Regions from separate parts of the Actinoplanes sp. NPDC049668 genome, predicted to be linked through region 1. Evidence: riboswitches for the same ligand, from Rfam matches in the RefSeq annotation. Region 1 holds a riboswitch; the other holds the start of a gene.
The links. Region 1 has a riboswitch for cobalamin ahead of ACIBSW_RS18275 (hypothetical protein). Riboswitches for the same ligand answer to the same signal wherever they lie in the genome.
Positions count from the first base shown of each region.

Region 1 (9,278 bases):
CCGGCAGTCCTGACACCCGCCCCAGGCGGGGCTACCGGGCGCTCGCGATCACCCGCGTCAAGGCCGCGTGAAGATCGCGAAGGTCCTCGACGGGTAGCCCCAGGCGTTCCACCACCGCCGGCGGGATCGCTTCGGCCCGCTCGCGCAGCGCCTGCCCGCTGGGTGTGAGCGTGACGGCGAGGCTGCGTTCGTCGCCCGGGTCGCGTTCCCGTCTCAGGTAGCCGACCGCCTCGAGCCGCTTGAGCAGCGGCGACAGCGTTCCGGGGTCGAGCTGGAGCAGTTCGCTGATTCGGCGCACCGAGAGCGGGGCGTGCTGCCAGAGCGCCAGCATCACCAGGTACTGCGGGTGGGTCAGCCCCATCGGCTCGAGAAGTGGGCGGTAGACCGCAACGACGCTGCGCGCGGCGACGGACAGCGCGAAGCAGACCTGCTCCTCCAGCGCGAGCGGGTTCGCGGTGTCGGCCGTGTCACTCATCGCGTACTTCCTTCGGCGGGCGGCTATAGTTGGGGCACAAACTATTGGTGCAGCAAGATTCTATGCCGGGAGGCGGCCGTCATGCCAAAGGACAAGCGAGGCGTGGAACGCGGGCGCTTCGGACGCTGGTGGCACGACACGTTCGACGACTGGTTCTTCCGCTCCCTGATCGGTCCCGCGCAGACCAGCAACGCGGTTCACGGCGCCGACCGCTTCGCCCGCGAGCAGTGGAAGCGCGACCTCGAAGAGCGCAAGCGCTACACCCGGGAACAGCGCGAACGCGCCCGCCGAGGGCCGCGAACCAACTAGCGGTCCTCCCGGCCGCAGCGGAACGGTGCCACGCCGGCCGCCATCCGGATGCCGCCGAGGAGGTGCGCGAGCAGCAGCGGCTCGGCGTAGTACTCGGCCTTGTGCCCCATCGCGGTGTAGAACGCGCGGCCGCCGTCGTACGGCTGGCACCAGGAGATCGGGTGGTGCCGGCCCATCCCGGGCGAGCCGCCGGGTTCGCTGTATCCGCGCGGGTCGTAGGTCCGCTCGTCCACCTCGGCGAGGACGTGGACGGTGTGCCGCGGGTTGGTGCGGAAGTTGTACCACTCCTCCTCCCGCTGCCAGCGGCGCGGCAGCGGCCGGGTCGCGGCGGTGCCGCGGTCGAGGACCTTCACCGTGGCGACCTGGAACTGGGGGCTGACCGAACCCGGGTGGTCCCGGAAGTACGCGCCGACGAGCCCGCCGTACCAGGCCCAGTCGTACTCGGTGTCGGAGGCGGCGTGGATGCCCACGTAGCCGCCGCCGGCGCGGATGTAGCGCTCGAAGGCGGCCTGCTGCGCGCCGTCCAGCACGTCACCGGTGGTGCTGAGCCAGACCACGACGTCGTAACGGGCCAGGTTCGCGGGGGTGAACGCCGCGGCGTCCTCGGTCGCGTCGACCGTGAAGTGGTGCCGGGCGCCGAGCTGCCGGATCGCGGCGATCCCGGCCGGAATCGAGTCGTGCCGGAACGCCGCGGTCTTCGAGAAGACCAGCGCGCTGAACCGGGCATGCCCGGACGCGGCGGCCGGCCCGGCGTGTGCGGTAAGCCCCACCGCCACGACCACCGCCAACACGAATCTGACCATGAGCCTCATGACCCCTCCTCAGCGTCTGCGCGCGCGTACCGGGCCTTCGATCGAAGCTTATGACTTCGCGCCGGACCCGGGAAGGCGTACCGGCTTCCCGGTCGAGGTGCGGTGCAGGGCGGCGACGATGGTGATCTCGCGCGGTAGCTCGGCCTTGGACAGTCGCGGTTCCAACCACTGCCGCAGTCGGGCGGCGGTCAGCGAGCGGCCGGGGCGCACCTCGACGGTGGCGCGCAGCCGCTGGCCGAACTCGGCGTCCGCGACCGGCTCCAGCAGCGCGTCGGCCACATCGGGGTGACTGACGAGGACCTCGGCGACCGGACCGGGGTACACATTCTCGCCGCCCGAGACGATCATGTCGTCGAGCCTGCCGTCGACGAACAGCCGCCCGGCCAGGTCGACGTGGCCGAGGTCCCCGGTTCCGAGCCACCGCCCGTCCGGGTGCCAGCCCCGGACCTGGATCTCCCCGATCCGGCCCGGTGGCAGCGGCGTGCCGTCCGGTTCGACGACCCGGACCCGCACCCCGCGCGGGGCACGGCCGACGGTGCCGGGCGCCGCTCGCAGGTCCGCCGGTGTGGCCATCGCCGCCCAGCCGGCCTCCGAGGTGGCGTACATGTTGAACGTCCGGTCCCCGAAGCGGTCGCGCAGCCGCTCGCACAGGTCGGCGGTCAGCGGCGCGGCGCCGCTGACCACGCCGCGCAGCGAGTCGATCGCCGGCCACTGCGCATCGGGCAGGTCGCAGATCCGGCGGAGCTGGATCGGCACCGCGAACAACAGGCCGGCGCGGTGCTCGGCGACCGCGCTCAGGATCCGGGCCGGGTCGCCGCCGGGCACCAGGATCACCGGGGCGCCCAGGACCAGGCCGGCGGAGAGGTAGGTGAGGCCGTACCCGTGGTGCGGCGGGGTCGCCAGGACGATGGGCTCGCCGGGGCGCACCGGCGTCAGCCGCAGGTGGGTGGTCGCCGGGCCGAGCAGCATGCGTACCGGCAGCGGGCGGGACACGCTGCGCGGTACCCCGGTGGTGCCGGAGGTCAGCACGGACATGCTCCCGGGGCGCGACGGCCGGGGCGGTTCGACGCCGGGTGCGCCGGCGAGCAGCTCCCGCCAGGAGATCGAGGGCAGACCGGCGCCGTCCCCGCCCGGCTCGCCCACCAGTGCGACGGCCCGTTCCCGGCGCAGCACCTCGGCGGCACGGTCGCCGGGCAGGTCGGGCGGCAGCAGCACCACGTCGACGCCCAGCCGGGCCAGCCCGACCGCCGCCGCGACGAAGCCCCGGTGTCCGGCGCAGGCCAGCCCGACCCGATCGCCGGCCCGCACGCCGAGCCCGGCCGCCGCGGCCGCCGCGCAGGCGCCGGCCATCGCGTCCAGCTCCGGGTAGGTGACCGGCCCGTCCGCGTCCACCAGGGCGAGCCCGTCGGCCGGCCCGGCGGCTAGGGCCACGTCCAGGCTGCGCCCGCGCCGACGGCCGGCGCGCAGCAGCCGCACCACCCGGCCGGGCCGCAGCAGGCCGGTCGCCGCCAGCACCCGCAGCGGCTCCACGGCGTCGATCATCCGCACCCCCGCGGCCAGCGCCCGCTCGACGGTGCGGGGCAGCGCCGCCGCCACGACCGAGCCGATCCGGGCCCACCACGGCCACCACGACCGGCGGTTGGCCACCGAGCGGCACACGATGTCCCCGGCCTCGGCCGCGGACATCGCCGGCGCCCGGCGGTAGTGCGGCGTCGGCGCGCTCATCCGGGTACGGACCAGGTTGAGGTACACCGTGCTGACGGTCACGCGGTCGCGCCGCAGCTCGACGGCGGCGCAGCGCAGCCACGTGTCGAACGCCGCCTTGGAGCCGAGGTACGCCGACCAGTTCGGCGTACTCATGGACAGCCCGGCCGTGGAGACGTTGACGACGTGCCCGCCGCCGGCCGAGCGCATCGCCGGCAGCAGCACCAGCAGCAACTGGACCGGCCCCGCGTAGTTCACGCTCATCGTGCGCTGAACGTCGTGGAACCGGTCGGCGGTGTCGGCGACCGAGCGCCGGATGGACCGCCCGGCGTTGCTCACCACGACGTCGATCCGGCGGTACCGCGCCACCAGATCCGCGGCCAGCGCGGCGGCCGCGTCCGGCGAGGACAGATCGGCCGGGTGTACGAACGCGCGCCCGCCCGCCGCCACGATCTCCTCGCGCACCCGCTCCAGCCGCTCGACGGTACGCGCCACCAGCAGCACGGTGGCACCGGCCGCGCCGAGCCGCCGGGCCACCGCCGCGCCGATCCCCTCGGACGCGCCGGTGACCAACACGGTCTTCCCGGCCACGGCCGCACGCAGCCGCCGCTCCCGCGGACCCCGCCCGGTGATCCCCGCCGCGATCCGCGCCCACTTCCACCTGTGATCCACTGCGCCATTGTGGTGCCGGCGCCCGCTGTCCTCGTATGGACTGGTGGGTCAGTTCTCGCGGGCGAGGGCCTACGCGGCCGCCGACTCCTTCGTCTCGGCGGGCAGTGGGCTGTCGTCGCCAGAGCGAGGGCTCAGCAGCGCGGCGAATGCCAGCCCGAGGACGGTCCACAGCACGGCCTGCACCCCGAGTGAGGAGATCCGGAACTCCCACAGCAGGGTCGCCGGGAACGTGTCCGGTACCTCCTGGATCGTGGGCAGCAGCAGGTACGCGACCGAGACCACGGCCACGAAGCCGAGCACCGCGGCCAGCGCCCGCCGCCACTCCACCTGCTGGGTGCGGGCGGCGACCACCGCGGCCCAGACCGCTACCAGGCCGAGTACCAGCACTGTCAGGTAACTCCACGTGCGCTGATTGATCGTGGCCGGATCACCGACGGCCGGCGGATTCGGTGGGTACTTGAGGAACGGCACCAGGACCGCGCCGAGCAGCGCCGCGCCCGCCAGTTGCAGGGCCGCGCGGCCGTCGCCGCGGGTGCGCAGCCGGCGGCGCAGCAACGTGTACGCGGTGGCGAGCAGCCCGCCCATGGCGATGCCGAACAGGGTCGTGGCCAGGACCAGGCCGGCCTTCTGGCCGTCCCTGCCGACCAGCGGTTCCTCGTCGTGGTGCCCGGCGTCGCCGGAGGCGTCGGCGGCCGCTTCCTCGATGGCGATGGCCGCGTCGATGTGCGGCTCGCCGACGGTGTAGGCGAACGCGCCGGCCAGCAGCCCGGCGATCAGCCCCGCGAGCAGGCCGCGTAGCAGCAGCCCGAGGAAGCCGGGCCTGGCGGAGGTCCTCAGTGGCACGGCACACCGAGCAGGTGGCGGCCGTCGTGCATGAGCTCGTGCAGGTACATGCCGCTCTGCGAGACGGCGCCCTGGTCGAACGCGACCAGGTACGCCAGCAGCAACATGACCGCGACGATGGCCGCCGCGAAACCGAGCAGCCGCCCGGAGACGGCTGGTGTGCTGGCGGGGCGTACCGACTGAATGTCGGACATGGGAAACCGAACCTCCTACGGGATAACGCGTCCCGATCGTGGGGCTGCGGCGGGCGAGTCTCCTGACTCCCGACCCTGGACGGGCCGGTCACAGTGGCGCGACCGCACCGGACTCTCACCGGTTTCCTCGCATCGCCGCAGATGGCACCCTCAAACTAGTGGCGCACCGAGGCGCGGCACAACCGCGGGTGGACCTGGCGGTACGCTGACGCTCGCCAGTCGTACCCCCGGCAGTTCGGGGGTCAGGGAACCCGGTGCGATTCCGGGACTGACGCGCAGCGGTAAGGGTGACGGGCGGAGCACGCGGGTGACCGCAGCCACTGGAGCGAAGCTCCGGGAAGGCGTTCCGTGCCGGATGATCCCGAGTCCGAAGACCTGCTGGCCCTGGCGGTGATCGCCGCCGGGTCGTTGGAGGGTTCCCGCGGACGGGCCCCGGACCAGATGGGCCCAGCAGTGTCATCCACCCGCAGCCGACCGGATCGGTGCCCGGGCGCTCGGCGCCCGTGGCAGGCCGCCGACGGAATGCTCGTGCGGCTGCGGCTGATCGGCGGGCGGGTCACCTCGACCGCGCTGGGTGCGTTGGCCGCCGTCGCCGCGGAGCACGGCGACGGCCGGGTGTACCCGACGACGAGGGCGAACCTGCAGGTCCGCGGGCTGCCGGGCGAGGACGGCCGGGTCGCCGACGATGTGCTGGCGGCCCTCGACGCCACCGGGCTGCTGCCGACGCGTACCCACGAGCTGGCCCGCAACGTGATGGTCTCGCCGCAGACCGGGCTCGCCGGTGGCCGCGCGGACCTGCGCCCGGTCGCGGCCGAGCTCGACCGGCGTCTCTGCGCGGATCCCGGCCTGGCCGACCTGCCCGGCCGGTTCCTGTTCGTGCTGGACGACGGCCGCGGCGATCTGGTCGACCGCGGCTGCGACCTCGGGCTCGTGGCGCTCGACGCGGAGCGGGCGCAGCTGCGGGTCGGCTCCTCGTGGGGGCCGGTGGTCCGGCACGTCGACGCCGCGGCGCGGATCGTCGGCCTGGCCGCCGACTTCGTCGCCCGCAGGGGAAGCGGGCAGGGCGCCGCCTGGCACGTCGCCGAGCTGGCGGAACCGCTGCTGCCGACGGCGACGGCCGACGCCCGCATCCCGGCCGGCAGCGCGCCGCTGCCGTTCGGGGAGGTCGCCGGTGGGCGCCACGTCGAGGTCCCCGACGGCCTCGACCAGGCCGCCGTCGCGGCGCTGAGCGCCGGCGTACCCGAGCTGATCGTCACGCCCTGGCGCGGCGTACTCGTCCCCGAGGAGAGCAGATGAGCCAGACCGACGGCCTTCGCCGGCCCAGGCGCCGTTACGAGTACGCCGACAGCGGGCCGGCCATCTACGTCGACTCGTTCGCCACCATCAGGCGCGAGGCCGACCTGCGCGCGGTTCCCGCCGACGCCGAGAAGCTCGCGGTCCGGATGATCCACGGCAGCGGCCAGGTCGACCTGGCCGCGGACCTCGTCGTCCACCCGCGGGTGGTGGCCGCCGCGCGTGCGGCGCTGTGCGCGGGGGCGCCGATCCTCTGCGACGCCACGATGGTCGTCACCGGCGTGACGCGCAGCCGGCTGCCCAAGGACAACGACGTCCGGTGCTTCCTCAACGACGAGCGCGTGCCCGGCCTCGCGGGCCGGTGGCGGACCACCCGCACCGCGGCCGCGGTCTCGCTGTGGGAGCCGTACCTCGACGGCGCCGTCGTCGCGATCGGCAACGCGCCCACCGCGCTGTTCCACCTGCTCGAGATGATCCTGGACGGCGCACCGCGGCCCGCCGCGATCGTGGGCTGCCCGGTCGGTTTCGTCGGTGCCGCCGAGTCCAAGCAGGCGCTCGTCGACCTCGCCGACGGGCACGGCATCGACATCCCGTACGTCACCGTCCGCGGTCGGCGGGGTGGCTCCGCGATGACCTCGTCGGCCCTGAACGCCCTGGCACAGGAGCAGGAGTGACCGGCCGCTTCTTCGGCGTCGGGGTCGGACCCGGCGACCCCGAGCTCATCACCCGCAAGGGCGCGCGGCTCATCGAGGGTGCCGACGTCATCGCCTACCACGCGGGCGTCGGCAAGGAGTCCAACGCCCGCAGGATCGCCGCGGGCCTGTTCCCCGCGGGAGTCGTCGAGGAGCAGCTGACGTATCCGGTCACGACCGGGGCGACCGACCACCGTGGCGGGTACGCCGGAGCGCTCGCCGAGTTCTACGAGGCCTGCGCCGCGCGACTGGCCGCCCACCTGGACGCGGGCCGCGACGTCGTGCTCCTCTCCGAGGGCGACCCGCTCTTCTACGGCTCGTACATGTACATGCACGACCGGCTCGCCGAGCGCTACGAGACCGAGGTCGTGCCGGGAATTCCGGCGTTCGCCGCCGCCACCGCGGCCGCCGCCCGCCCGCTGGTCCGCCAGACCGACGTGCTCACGGTGCTGCCCGGCACCATGCCCGAGCCCGAGCTCGCCCGCCGGCTGGCCGACACGGACGCGGCGATCGTCATGAAGCTCGGCCGGACCTTCCCCGCGGTGCGGCGGGCGCTGGCGGCCGCGGGTCGCCTGGAGCACGCGCTGTACGTCGAGCGCGCCTCCATGCCCGAGCAGCGCTGGCTGCCGGTCGCGGAGGTGGATCCCGACACGGTGCCGTACTTCTCGCTGATCGTCGTGACCGGCGACAGCCGTCACGGCCGCGGCTCCCGCGGGCGGGTTCAGGCCGCGCCGGCGGTCGCCGGGCCCACCGCGGAACTGCTCGTCGTGGGGCTGGGCCCGGGGCCCGCGGCCTGGCTCACCCCGGAGGTGTCGCAGGCTCTCGCCGAGGTCGACCACGTCGTCGGCTACGGGCCGTACCTGGACCGGGTGCCGCAGCGCGCCGGGCTGACCCGCCATGCCTCGGGCAACACCGTCGAGGTGGACCGCGCCCGGCACGCACTCGACCTGGCGAGTGCGGGCGAGCGGGTCGCGGTCGTCTCCGGTGGCGATCCGGGCGTCTTCGGCATGGCCGCCGCCGTCTTCGAGGCCGCCGAGGACCCGGCGTACGCCGGCGTCATGATTCGGGTGCTGCCTGGGGTCAGCGCGGTGCAGGCCGTCGCCGCGCGCGCCGGCGCGCCCATCGGCGCCGACTTCGCCGTGGTGTCGCTCTCGGACCGGCTCAAGCCCTGGACGGTGGTGGAGCGGCGGCTGCGGGCGATCGCCGAGGCGGATCTGGTGCTGGCGATCTACAACCCCGCCTCGCGCTCGCGTACCGAGCAGATCGCGAGCGCACAGCGGATCCTGCTGGAGCAGCGCAAGCCCGACACCGTGGTCGTCGTCGGCCGCGACGTCGGCCGTGCCGAGGAGTCGCTGACCGTGACCACGCTGGCCCGGCTCGACCCGGCGACCATCGACATGAAGTGCCTGCTGATCGTCGGCGCCGAGAGCACCCGGGTCGGCCCGGCCGGCGTGTGGACGCCCCGGTTCGTCGGCGACCGCGTGGAGGGCTGATGACCGTCCACTTCGTCGGCGCCGGACCCGGGGCGGCCGACCTGCTCACCGTCCGCGCCACCCGGCTGCTGGCCGGCGCCGACGTGGTGCTCTACCCGGGCACCTACCTCGACCCGGGCGTGCTCGCCCACGTCAGCCCGGGGGCGAGCCTGGTCGACACCCAGGACCTCGACCTCGATCAGATCACCGAGCGCCTGGCCGCGGCCCACCGCGAGGGCAAGGACGTCGTGCGGCTCGCCTCCGGCGACCCGTCGATCTACTCCGCGCTCGCCGAGCAGACCCGCCGGCTCGACGCCGCCGGCGTTCCCTGGGATGTCACCCCGGGCGTCCCGGCGTACGCCGCGGCCGCGGCCGTGGTCGGGCGGGAGCTGACGGTGCCGTTGCTGGCCCAGTCGGTGGTGCTGACCCGCACCCGGGCCCGGTCCAGCGCGATGCCCGGGACGGAGTCGCTGGCGGCGTTCGCCGCCACCAGGGCGACCCTCGTGCTCCACCTGGCCGTCCGCCGCGTCCGGGAGCTGATGGCCGAGCTCGAGCCCGAGTACGGCGCGGACTGTCCCGCGGTCGTGGTCTACCGCGCCAGCCAGCCCGACCAGCTGGTGCTGCGCGGCACGGTCGCCACCGTCGCGGAGCAGGTCGAGTCCGCCGGCCTGAAGCAGGCCGCGGTGATCCTCGTCGGGCGGGTCCTCGACCCGCGCCCGGGCGGCGAGTCCTACCTGTACGACCCGGGCCGGGACCGGTCCGCTAAACGCCGCGCGTGAGCGCCCATTGGGTGACCGTCCGGGCCGGCGTCC
Region 1 covers NZ_JBITLR010000004.1:199,819-209,096, reverse strand. Annotated here, with positions in the region: gene ACIBSW_RS18310 (methyl-accepting chemotaxis protein) at 1-13, shown strand, start outside; gene ACIBSW_RS18305 (MarR family transcriptional regulator) at 32-475, opposite strand; gene ACIBSW_RS18300 (hypothetical protein) at 557-784, shown strand; gene ACIBSW_RS18295 (ThuA domain-containing protein) at 781-1,596, opposite strand; gene ACIBSW_RS18290 (SDR family NAD(P)-dependent oxidoreductase) at 1,645-3,972, opposite strand; gene ACIBSW_RS18285 (CbtA family protein) at 4,042-4,815, opposite strand; gene ACIBSW_RS18280 (CbtB domain-containing protein) at 4,806-5,009, opposite strand; cobalamin riboswitch at 5,044-5,176, opposite strand; cobalamin riboswitch at 5,209-5,407, shown strand; gene ACIBSW_RS18275 (hypothetical protein) at 5,538-6,305, shown strand; gene ACIBSW_RS18270 (precorrin-8X methylmutase) at 6,302-6,976, shown strand; gene ACIBSW_RS18265 (precorrin-2 C(20)-methyltransferase) at 6,973-8,487, shown strand; gene cobM (precorrin-4 C(11)-methyltransferase) at 8,487-9,245, shown strand; gene cbiE (precorrin-6y C5,15-methyltransferase (decarboxylating) subunit CbiE) at 9,229-9,278, opposite strand, start outside.

Region 2 (9,278 bases), on a different contig from region 1:
ACGCCACCCGCTCGCCCGCCCACTGCCCCCGGGCCGCGACGGCGATGTGCTCGGCCATCTCCGCGGAGTTCCGCGGGCGCAGGCTGGGCAGGAACCGCCACACCTCGTCGTCGGCGGTCGCCGCCAGCAGGCCGTCCGCGTGACCGGGCGCCAGCGGCTCCAGCGAGACATGCCGGCCACGCATCGGCGTGGCGGTGTGCCACGGCGACGCCGGCCCCGGCAGGTAGGCGGGCGGCGGCGCGGTGACTCCCGCGTCCGGCTCGGGCGGCCCGGCCACCCGGCGGATGGGCAGCACACCCGCCCAGCACGGCAGCGTCAGGTCCTCAGGGTCCTCCGCGACGCCGCCCGTGCGCGACCGCACGGAGACCTCCACCAGGGGCAGCGCCAGCACGCTGGTCGTCGCCAGCTCGCGATTCGTCGGCGGCCGGGTCTCGGCCTGCCTGCCACGGCCCACCTTCTCCACCAGGGCGACCATCGCCGCGCGCTTCTCCGCGTCGCCGGTCACCGGGCGGGCCCGGCCGTGCGCGACCAGGGACCGGTAGTTGGCGCTGTGGTGGAACTGCGACCTGGCGTAGACGATGCCGTCGAGCAGCGTCACCGAAACCGCGACCGGGATCCCGTCGGCGCGCGCCTCGAGGCCCAGCCGTCCGCCGGTCGAGGCGTGCACGTAGAGGGTGTCCCCGACCCGGACGTGCAGTGTCGGCAGCACACGCGGCTCCCCGTCCACCACGAACGCCACCGAACAGTCATACGCCTCGTCGAGGATGGCGTGCGCGGCCTCGCGGTCGTAGCGCATGCGGTCACGGCTTCGGGTCGCGGTGGTGCGGGCGGTGGGCTGGTAGAGGTCGGTCACGGGATCCTCCTTGCCAAGGATCATGTACTAGTACAGAATCACTCTTGTGTCAGGACAGTATCAGGTCACCGGTTCCTCCGCCGCCTCGATTTCCGCGAGCATCGAGGCGGGCGTCCGCGCGGGCGACTGGGTCTGGGGCCAGTGGTTGCCGCCGATCCGCGTGCTGGCCTTCGAGCTGCACGTCAGCCCGGCCACGGTGTCGAAGGCCTATCAGGAGCTCCGCCAGCGCGGGATCGTCGAGTCCGTCGGGCGCAGCGGCACCCGCATCCGCACCCGGCCGGCGGTCGCCAGCCCGCGTTCCGCGCTGCGTCTGCCGGTGCCGGCGGGCGCGCTCGACCTGTCGGCCGGAGACCCCGACATCCGCCTGCTGCCGGGTCTCGCTCCGCACCTCCGCGCGGTCTCCGAGGAGGTCGGCCCGCCCATGGGGTACGCGGCCGCCGGAGCCATGCCGGAGCTCATCGACGCGGCCCGGCCCCGCCTCGCGGCCGACGGCGTGCCCGTCGAGGGCGCCGCCATCACGGTGACCAACGGCACGCTCGACGCGATCGAGCGCCTGCTCTCGGCGCATCTGCGGGCGGGCGACTCGGTGGCGGTCGAGGATCCGGGCTGGGCGAACCTGCTCGATCTTCTGGGTGCCCTCGACATCACCGCGGTGCCGGTCGCGGTCGACGACGAGGGCCCGCTGCCCGACCGGCTCTCCGCCGCCCTCGCCAAGGGCGTGCGCGCGGTCATGGTCACCGCCCGCGCGCAGAATCCCACCGGCGCCGCGATCAGCGCCCAGCGCGCCGCCGAGCTGCGGGCGGTCCTCGCCGGGGCCCCCGACGTCCTGCTCATCGAGGACGACCACGCCGCGGAGCTGTCGGGCGTGCCGCTGCACAGCCTCGGCGGGGCGACCACGTCGTGGGCGTTCGTCCGTTCGGCGTCCAAGCCGTTCGGCCCCGATCTACGCATCGCGGTGCTGGCGGGCGACGAGGCGACGATCGCCCGCGTGGTCGGCCGCATGCGGATCGGCACCGGCTGGGTGTCCACGGTGCTGCAGCGTCTGCTGCTCCGGCTGTGGCGCGACGAGGACGTCGCGGCCGGGATAGCCGCGGCGGGCGAGAGCTACGACCGCCGCCGTCTCGCGCTGCGTGACGCCCTCGCGGCGCGGGGCGTGCGCGCACACGGCACCACGGGCATCAACCTCTGGGTGAGCGTCGAGGACGAGACCCGCATGGTCACGGCCCTGCGCGACGCGGGATATGCGGTGGCACCCGGCTCCCTGTTCCGCGTCGAGGCGCCGCCCGGCATCCGGATGACGGTGAGCCAGATCGACGACGATTCCATCGAGGGCCTCGCCGACGACGTGGCGGCCGCGGCCTACCCGGCGACCGTGCCCGCCCCGTCGCGATGACCTCCACGACCGGTGCGGACCGGCACCACCACCCGCCGTATGGCGTGCGGCGGTGCCGGCCCCGGCCGTCAGAAGTCGTCGTCGAAGCTCACTGTGCCGGTGACGCCGACCTGATAGGCCGACACCCGGCGCTCGAAGAAGTTCGACAGCTCCTGCACGTCCTGCAGCTCCATGAAGGCGAACGGGTTCGCCGAGCCGTAAAGCGGCGCGATGCCGAGCTGGATGAGCCGGCGGTCCGCCACGTGCTGCAGATATGCGCGCATGTCGGTCAGCGACATGCCCGAGACGCCCTGCTCCAGCAGGTCCGCCGCGAACTGCACCTCGCACTCGACGGCCTCGGCCAGCATGTCGCGGACCTGCCGTTCCATCTTGTCGTCGAACAGGTCCGGCTCCTCGGCACGCACCTGTTCCACCACGTCGAAGGCGAACGCCATGTGCATCGACTCGTCGCGGAACACCCAGTTGGTTCCGGACGCGAGCCCGTGCAGCAAACCTCGCGAGCGCAGGTAGTAGACGTAGGCGAAGGCGCCGTAGAAGAACAGCCCCTCGATGCAGGCGGCGAAGCAGATCACGTTGAGCAGGAACGCGCGCCGGTCGTCCTTGGTCCGCAGCTCGCGCAGGTCGAAGACCGAGTCGATCCAGCGGAAGCAGAAGTCCGCCTTGCGGGCGATCGACGGGATGTTCTCCACCGCGTCGAAGGCGGCCGCCCGCTCGGCCTCGTCCGGCACATAGGTGTCCAGCAGATTCAGATAGAACTGGACGTGCACCGCCTCCTCGAAGAGCTGCCGGGAGAGATACAGCCGCCCCTCGGGCGAATTGATGTGCTGATAGAGGTTGAGCACAAGGTTGTTGGCGACGATGGTGTCGCCCGTGGCGAAGAAGGCGACCAGCCTGCTGACCAGGTGCTGCTCGGCGGCCGAGAGCTCGGCCAGGTCGGCGAGGTCGGAGTGCAGGTCGACCTCCTCGACGGTCCAGGTGTTCTTGATCGCGTCCTTGAATCGGTCGAAGAAGTGCGGATACTTCATCGGCCGCAGGGTCAGGTCCATTCCGGGATCAAGCAGCATCTACTGACACGCCTCACACGACTCGGGGTTCTCGAGGGAACAGGCCAGGGCGTCCTCGTCCGCGACCGGCGCGGCGAGCACCACCGCCGGGAGCGCCGGCGGGCTGGCCGGCGCGGCGGAGACCGTGGCCTGCTGGATGCGCGTCGCGGGCCGCGAGCGCAGGTAGTACGTGGTCTTCAGCCCGGCCTTCCAGGCGTAGAGGTACATCGACGAGACCTTGCCGATGGTGGGGGCGCTCATGAACAGGTTCAGCGACTGCGACTGGTCGATATAGGGAGACCGGGCCGCGGCAAGGTCGATGAGGGCCTTCTGCGGCAGCTCCCACGCGGTCCGGAAGAGCTCCCGGACCTCCGCCGGCAACGCCTCGATGCCCTGCACCGAACCCTCGGCGCGCTTGATCTGCTCGCGCACCGCCGACGTCCAGAGGCCGCGTGCCTTCAGCTCGCGTACCAGATAGGTGTTGATCTGAAGGAACTCGCCGCTCAGGGTCTCGCGCTTGAAAAGGTTGCTGACCTGCGGCTCGATGCACTCGTAACAGCCGGCGATGGAGGCGATCGTCGCCGTCGGCGCGATCGCGATCAGCAGCGAATTGCGCAGGCCGGTGTCCGCGATCCGCGCGCGCACCGCCGCCCAGCGAGCGGACTGCGTCGGGGCCACCCCCCACAGATCCGGCTGCAGGTCACCCCGGGCGGCCCTGGTCTCCGGGTACGCGGGATGCGGGCCGGAGCGCTCGGCGAGCGACGCCGAGGTCTCCAGCGCGGTCAGATAGATCTCCTCCGAGACCCGGGTCGAGAGCTCCCGGGCGGCGGCGGAGTCGAACGGCAGCCCCAGCGCGAAGAACGCGTCCTGCAAACCCATCAGCCCGAGCCCGACCGGGCGCCACCGCGGGTTGCTCGCCGCCGCCTGCTCGCTCGGGTAGTAGTTGATGTCGATGACCCGGTCCAGGAACACGACGGCGGTCCGCACGGTCTCGCGCAGCTTCGCCCAGTCGACGTCGTCGCCGGTCAGGTGTGCACCGAGGTTGATCGAGCCGAGGTTGCAGACCGCGGTCTCGTCGTCGGCGCTGACCTCGAGGATCTCGGTGCACAGGTTCGACAGGTGGATGGTGTTGCCGGGGCGGCCGGTCTGGTTGCTCAGCCGGTTCGAGGGGTCCTTGAAGGTCATCCAACCGTTGCCGGTCTGTGCCAGCGTGCGCATCATCCGGCCGTACAGGTCGCGCGCCCGGACGGTCTTGACCGCCTTGCCCTCCGCGATCCGGTACGCGGCCTCGAACTCCCCGCCGTAGAGGTCCGGCAGCCCGGGGGCGTCGGACGGGTCGATCAGCGACCAGTCCTCGTCGGCCTCGACCCGGCGCATGAACTCGTCCGGGATCCAGTTGGCCAGGTTCAGGTTGTGTGTGCGCCGGGCGTCCTCGCCCGTGTTGTCCCGCAGCTCGAGGAATTCCTCGATGTCCGGGTGCCACGGCTCGAGGTAGACGCAGGCCGCGCCCTTGCGCCGGCCGCCCTGGTTGACCGCCGCGACGCTGGCGTCGAGCGTGCGCAGGAACGGCACGATGCCGTTGGACCGGCCGTTCGTGCCGCGGATCAGCGCGCCCCGGCCGCGCACCCGCGACCAGGAGATGCCGATGCCACCGGCGAACTTCGACAGCCGCGCCACCTGCTGATAGCGCTCGTAGATCGAGTCAAGCTCGTCCTTCGGCGAGTCCACGAGGAAGCACGACGACATCTGGGTGTGCCGGGTGCCCGAATTGAACAACGTCGGCGAGCTCGGCAGGTAGGCGAGCGACGACATGAGCCGATAGAACGCGATCGCCTCACCCGCGCTGGTCGACAGGCCGCAGGCGACCCGCAACAGCCAGTACTGCGGCGTCTCCACGACCAGGCGCGTCCGCGGATGCCGCAGCAGGTAACGGTCGGCGACTGTACGCAGGCCGAAGTACTCGAACCGCAGGTCGCCGGCCGGGTCGACGGCGTCGTCGAGCTTGCGGGCGTTCCTCGCGACGAACGCGGCCGTCTCGTCCCCGATCAGCCCCTCGGCGTGGCCGCGGGCGATGGACTGGCTGAAGCTCGCGATGCCCTGGCCGCGGACCTCCTTGTCGACGAACGCGGCGAGCAGCCGGGCCGCCAGCCGCGAATACTGCGGTTCCTCGCCGATCAGCTCCGCCGCCGTCTGGATCGACAGCCGGTCGAGCTCGGCGGTGGTCGCGTCGTCGTAGAGACCACTGATGGTCTTGGTCGCCACCCGCAACGGGTCGACCTCGTCCAGGTCGGCGACCCACCGCTCGACCGCCTTCACGATCTTGTTGACGTCGACCGACTCCGCGTCACCGTTGCGCTTGCGCACCTGCATCGCATGCCTGCGCTGCTCCGGCACGGCTGGATCGGTCGCAGTCTGCTCCTGCGTGACCGTCATGAACTCTCTCTCCTCGCGAGCCCGTTCCGAAGTGGTCTCCGGGCGCGCAGGAGGACGCCGGTGGACGCGGCTGTACGCGTACACCTGAGTGGCGTCGGCCGTCCCACGCGGCCTCGGACCGCCGCACGCGGAGCGTGCGGCGCGCTGGCAGGTCTTCGGACTCGCGGGCCTGACCTGTCTTCGGTCTCCTACTGGCCGTCGCTTCCCAGGCCGGGGCCCAGTGCTGATGACGGCGGTCGTTCCCACTCACCGCTGCGGGGCAGTTCCGGTCTTCCACCGGATTCCCTCTTGCCTCGGCCGTCCTGGAGAGACGGCCGAACCAGCTGCGGGCAACACCATATCTAGGTGCGACTCGAAACGCGCAACCCCACATGTCGTGTCGGCGTGTCGGATCATGCTCGTTCGGGTGAGGCCCCGCGCGTGGCGGGGACGGCAAGGGGTAGAACCTCTGCATGGCAATGACGCAAGCCCCGCCGGGGGCTCAGGGGTTCATTCCCGCCGATGCGCACGACCTCGACGAGCTCAAGGCCGCCGCGCCCGGCTGCCGCGGCTGCGAGCTGCACGAGAACGCCACCCAGGTGGTCTTCGGGCGCGGCGCCGCACACGCCCGGCTGGTGCTGGTCGGCGAGCAGCCCGGCGACATCGAGGACCAGAAGGGCCTGCCCTTCGTCGGCCCGGCCGGCCGGCTGCTGCGCGACGCGGTCGGCGACGCCGGCATCGACCCGTCGGTGATCTACCTGACCAACACCGTGAAGCACTTCCGCTTCGAACTGCGCGGCCGGCGCCGCATCCACCAGACGCCCGGCCCGGCGCACATCGTCGCCTGCCGTCCCTGGCTGGTCGCCGAGTTCTCACTGCTCAAGCCGGACCTGATCGTGGCGCTCGGCGCGACCGCGGCCAAGGCCCTCTTCGGACCCTCGTTCCGCGTCACGAGATCACGCGGCGAACTGCTACCGTGGCCGGCCGCGGCGCAGCGCCCACAGGACTTCCCGAAGGCCGAGTCCCGGGCACTCGCAACGATCCATCCCTCGGCAGTGCTACGGGCCGACGACCGGGACGCGGCATACCGAGGCCTGGTCGACGACCTCAAGGTTGCGGCAACGGCCCTGTCCTGATCCGCACCCCTGGCACTCTGTCTCCGGCTTGGACTTCGCCCCCGCGTGCGTGCATGTCTGTCGCTCGCCGCCCTCGCAGCGCGTCGCGGGCGATCGGTGCCGGACAGTGATGACGTGCCCACCGCCGACGTCCTATCCCGGCACGTCGCCCGTCGTGGCGTGCCGGTCTCCAGGCGTGCCAGGCGGATGGATGCGTCCTGTCGCTTGATGTGGCCGGTCGGCGGGTCTGTTGCCTGGTGTGAGTGGCTCGCGGTCCTGTCGCTTGGTGTGGGGCTGGCCCGTTGCCTGGTGTGGCCGGCCCGGCTGGCCTGTCGCTTGGTGTGGCCGGCCCGGCTGGCCTGTCGCTTGGTGTGGCCGGCCCGGCTGGCCTGTCGCTTGGTGTGGCCGGCCCGGCTGGCTCGTCGCTTGGTGTGGCCGGCCCGGCTGGCCCGTTGCCTGGTGTGGCCGGCCCAGCCGGCTCGTCGCTTGGTGTGACCGGCCCGCCGGCCCGTCGCTTGGTCTGAGCGGCCCGCCGGCCCGGTGTCCGGTGTCACCGGTCCGTCGGCCCGTTGCCCGTGTGACCGGTTCCGCCGGCCCTCCAGGTGGCCGCCCTGTTCGGTGGTCCCGGGGGGCGTCCTGCAGGGTCGGCGCTCTATCGCCGACGGTCCTCGCATAGTGATGTGCGTCTCAGCATTGTGCGCGGCGGGGTCGTCCGCGGCCCGCAGGTACGCTTTTGCCCGTGCGGTTGACGGATTTCTGGGGGCGCCTCGAGCAGGCGTTCGGCCCCGCATATGCGAGGAGCCTTGCCACCGATCAGAGTTTCTCGGCGCTACAGGGCCGCACGATCGAGCAATCCATTGCTCAGGGTGTCGATACCGCTACCATCTGGCGCGCGGTGGTGGCCGAGTACCCCGATCGGGTGCCTTCGCGCCTGCACTGACCCATCTTTCGTACGTTTGTTCTGGCGTGTCACTCGATAGTCGTACACCTGTTCGGCTATCGTCCTCAGCGGCGTGGTCATCCGCAGCTCACGACCGGGCGGTCGTTTTCTGTCAGACCCAACGTCTAGCGTGACCCGCGTGGTGAACAGAAACGCTTCGGCGAAGACGCCTGGGAAGTCGAGTACAGGGGTGGCGGACATGGTGGCAGGACCTGATCGGGACAAGGCGCTAGACCTTGCTCTCGCGCAGATCGACAAGCAGTTCGGCAAGGGCTCGGTGATGCGCCTCGGGGAGCGGCCGGTCACACAGATGGCCATCATCCCCACCGGCTCCATCGCCCTCGACATCGCGCTCGGCGTCGGCGGCCTGCCGCGCGGCCGGGTCATCGAGATCTACGGCCCGGAGTCCAGCGGTAAGACGACGGTCGCCCTGCACGCGGTGGCCAACGCCCAGCGCAACGGCGGCATCGCGGCCTTCATCGACGCGGAGCACGCGCTCGACCCCGACTACGCCCAAGCCCTCGGCGTCGACACCGACGCCCTGCTGGTGTCCCAGCCGGACACCGGCGAGCAGGCGCTCGAGATCGCGGACATGCTGATCCGCTCCGGCGCGCTCGACATCATCGTCATCGACTCGGTGGCGGCCCTCGTGCCGCGCGCCGAGATCGAGGGCGAGATGGGCGACAGCCACGTGGGTCTGCAGGCTCGCCTGATGAGCCAGGCCCTGCGAAAGATCACCGGCATCCTGAACAACTCCGGCACGACCGCGATCTTCATCAACCAGCTCCGCGAGAAGATCGGCGTCATGTTCGGCTCGCCCGAGACGACGACGGGCGGCCGCGCGCTGAAGTTCTACTCGTCGGTGCGCCTCGACGTACGCCGCATCGAAAGCCTCAAGGACGGCACCGACGTCGTGGGCAACCGCACCCGCGTCAAGGTCGTGAAGAACAAGGTCGCGGCGCCGTTCAAGCAGGCCGAGTTCGACATCATGTACGGCAAGGGCATCTCCCGCGAGGGCTCGCTGATCGACGTCGGCGTCGAGCAGAGCATCGTCCGCAAGTCCGGCGCCTGGTACACGTACGACGGTGACCAGCTGGGCCAGGGCAAGGAGAAGGCGCGCGAGTTCCTGAAGGAGAACCCGGACGTCGCCGCCGAGATCGAGAAGAAGATCCTGGAGAAGCTCGGCGTGGGCCAGACCACCGGTGACGCCGCCGGCGGTCCAGACCTGCCCCCGGTCGACTTCTGATCGATGCAACCTCCGACGACGAGGCGATCCGCTGCACCCGGCCCACCCGGGCCGGGTGACCCCTCCCCGCCGCTACACCGGTCCGGCGCCGTTCGAGGCCCTGCACGAATCCACAAACCGGCACCGTCGCGGACTTCCGCCTCGCGGACTTCCGCCTCGCGGACTTCCGCCTCGCGGGCTTGGGTCTCGCGGGCTTCCGCCTTGCGGGCTTGGGTCTCGCGGGCTTCCGCCTTGCGGGCTTGGGTCTCGCGGGCTTCCGCCTTGCGGGCTTCCGCC
Region 2 covers NZ_JBITLR010000001.1:209,192-218,469, reverse strand. Annotated here, with positions in the region: gene ACIBSW_RS01040 (bifunctional pyridoxamine 5'-phosphate oxidase family protein/GNAT family N-acetyltransferase) at 1-853, opposite strand, end outside; gene ACIBSW_RS01035 (aminotransferase class I/II-fold pyridoxal phosphate-dependent enzyme) at 900-2,246, shown strand; gene ACIBSW_RS01030 (ribonucleotide-diphosphate reductase subunit beta) at 2,315-3,310, opposite strand; gene ACIBSW_RS01025 (ribonucleoside-diphosphate reductase subunit alpha) at 3,311-5,722, opposite strand; cobalamin riboswitch at 5,851-6,061, opposite strand; gene ACIBSW_RS01020 (UdgX family uracil-DNA binding protein) at 6,175-6,837, shown strand; gene ACIBSW_RS01015 (DUF3046 domain-containing protein) at 7,556-7,756, shown strand; gene recA (recombinase RecA) at 7,956-9,002, shown strand.
Region 2: it holds a riboswitch for cobalamin, as region 1 does, so the genes downstream of both, ACIBSW_RS01025 (ribonucleoside-diphosphate reductase subunit alpha) here and ACIBSW_RS18275 (hypothetical protein) in region 1, are expected to answer to the same signal.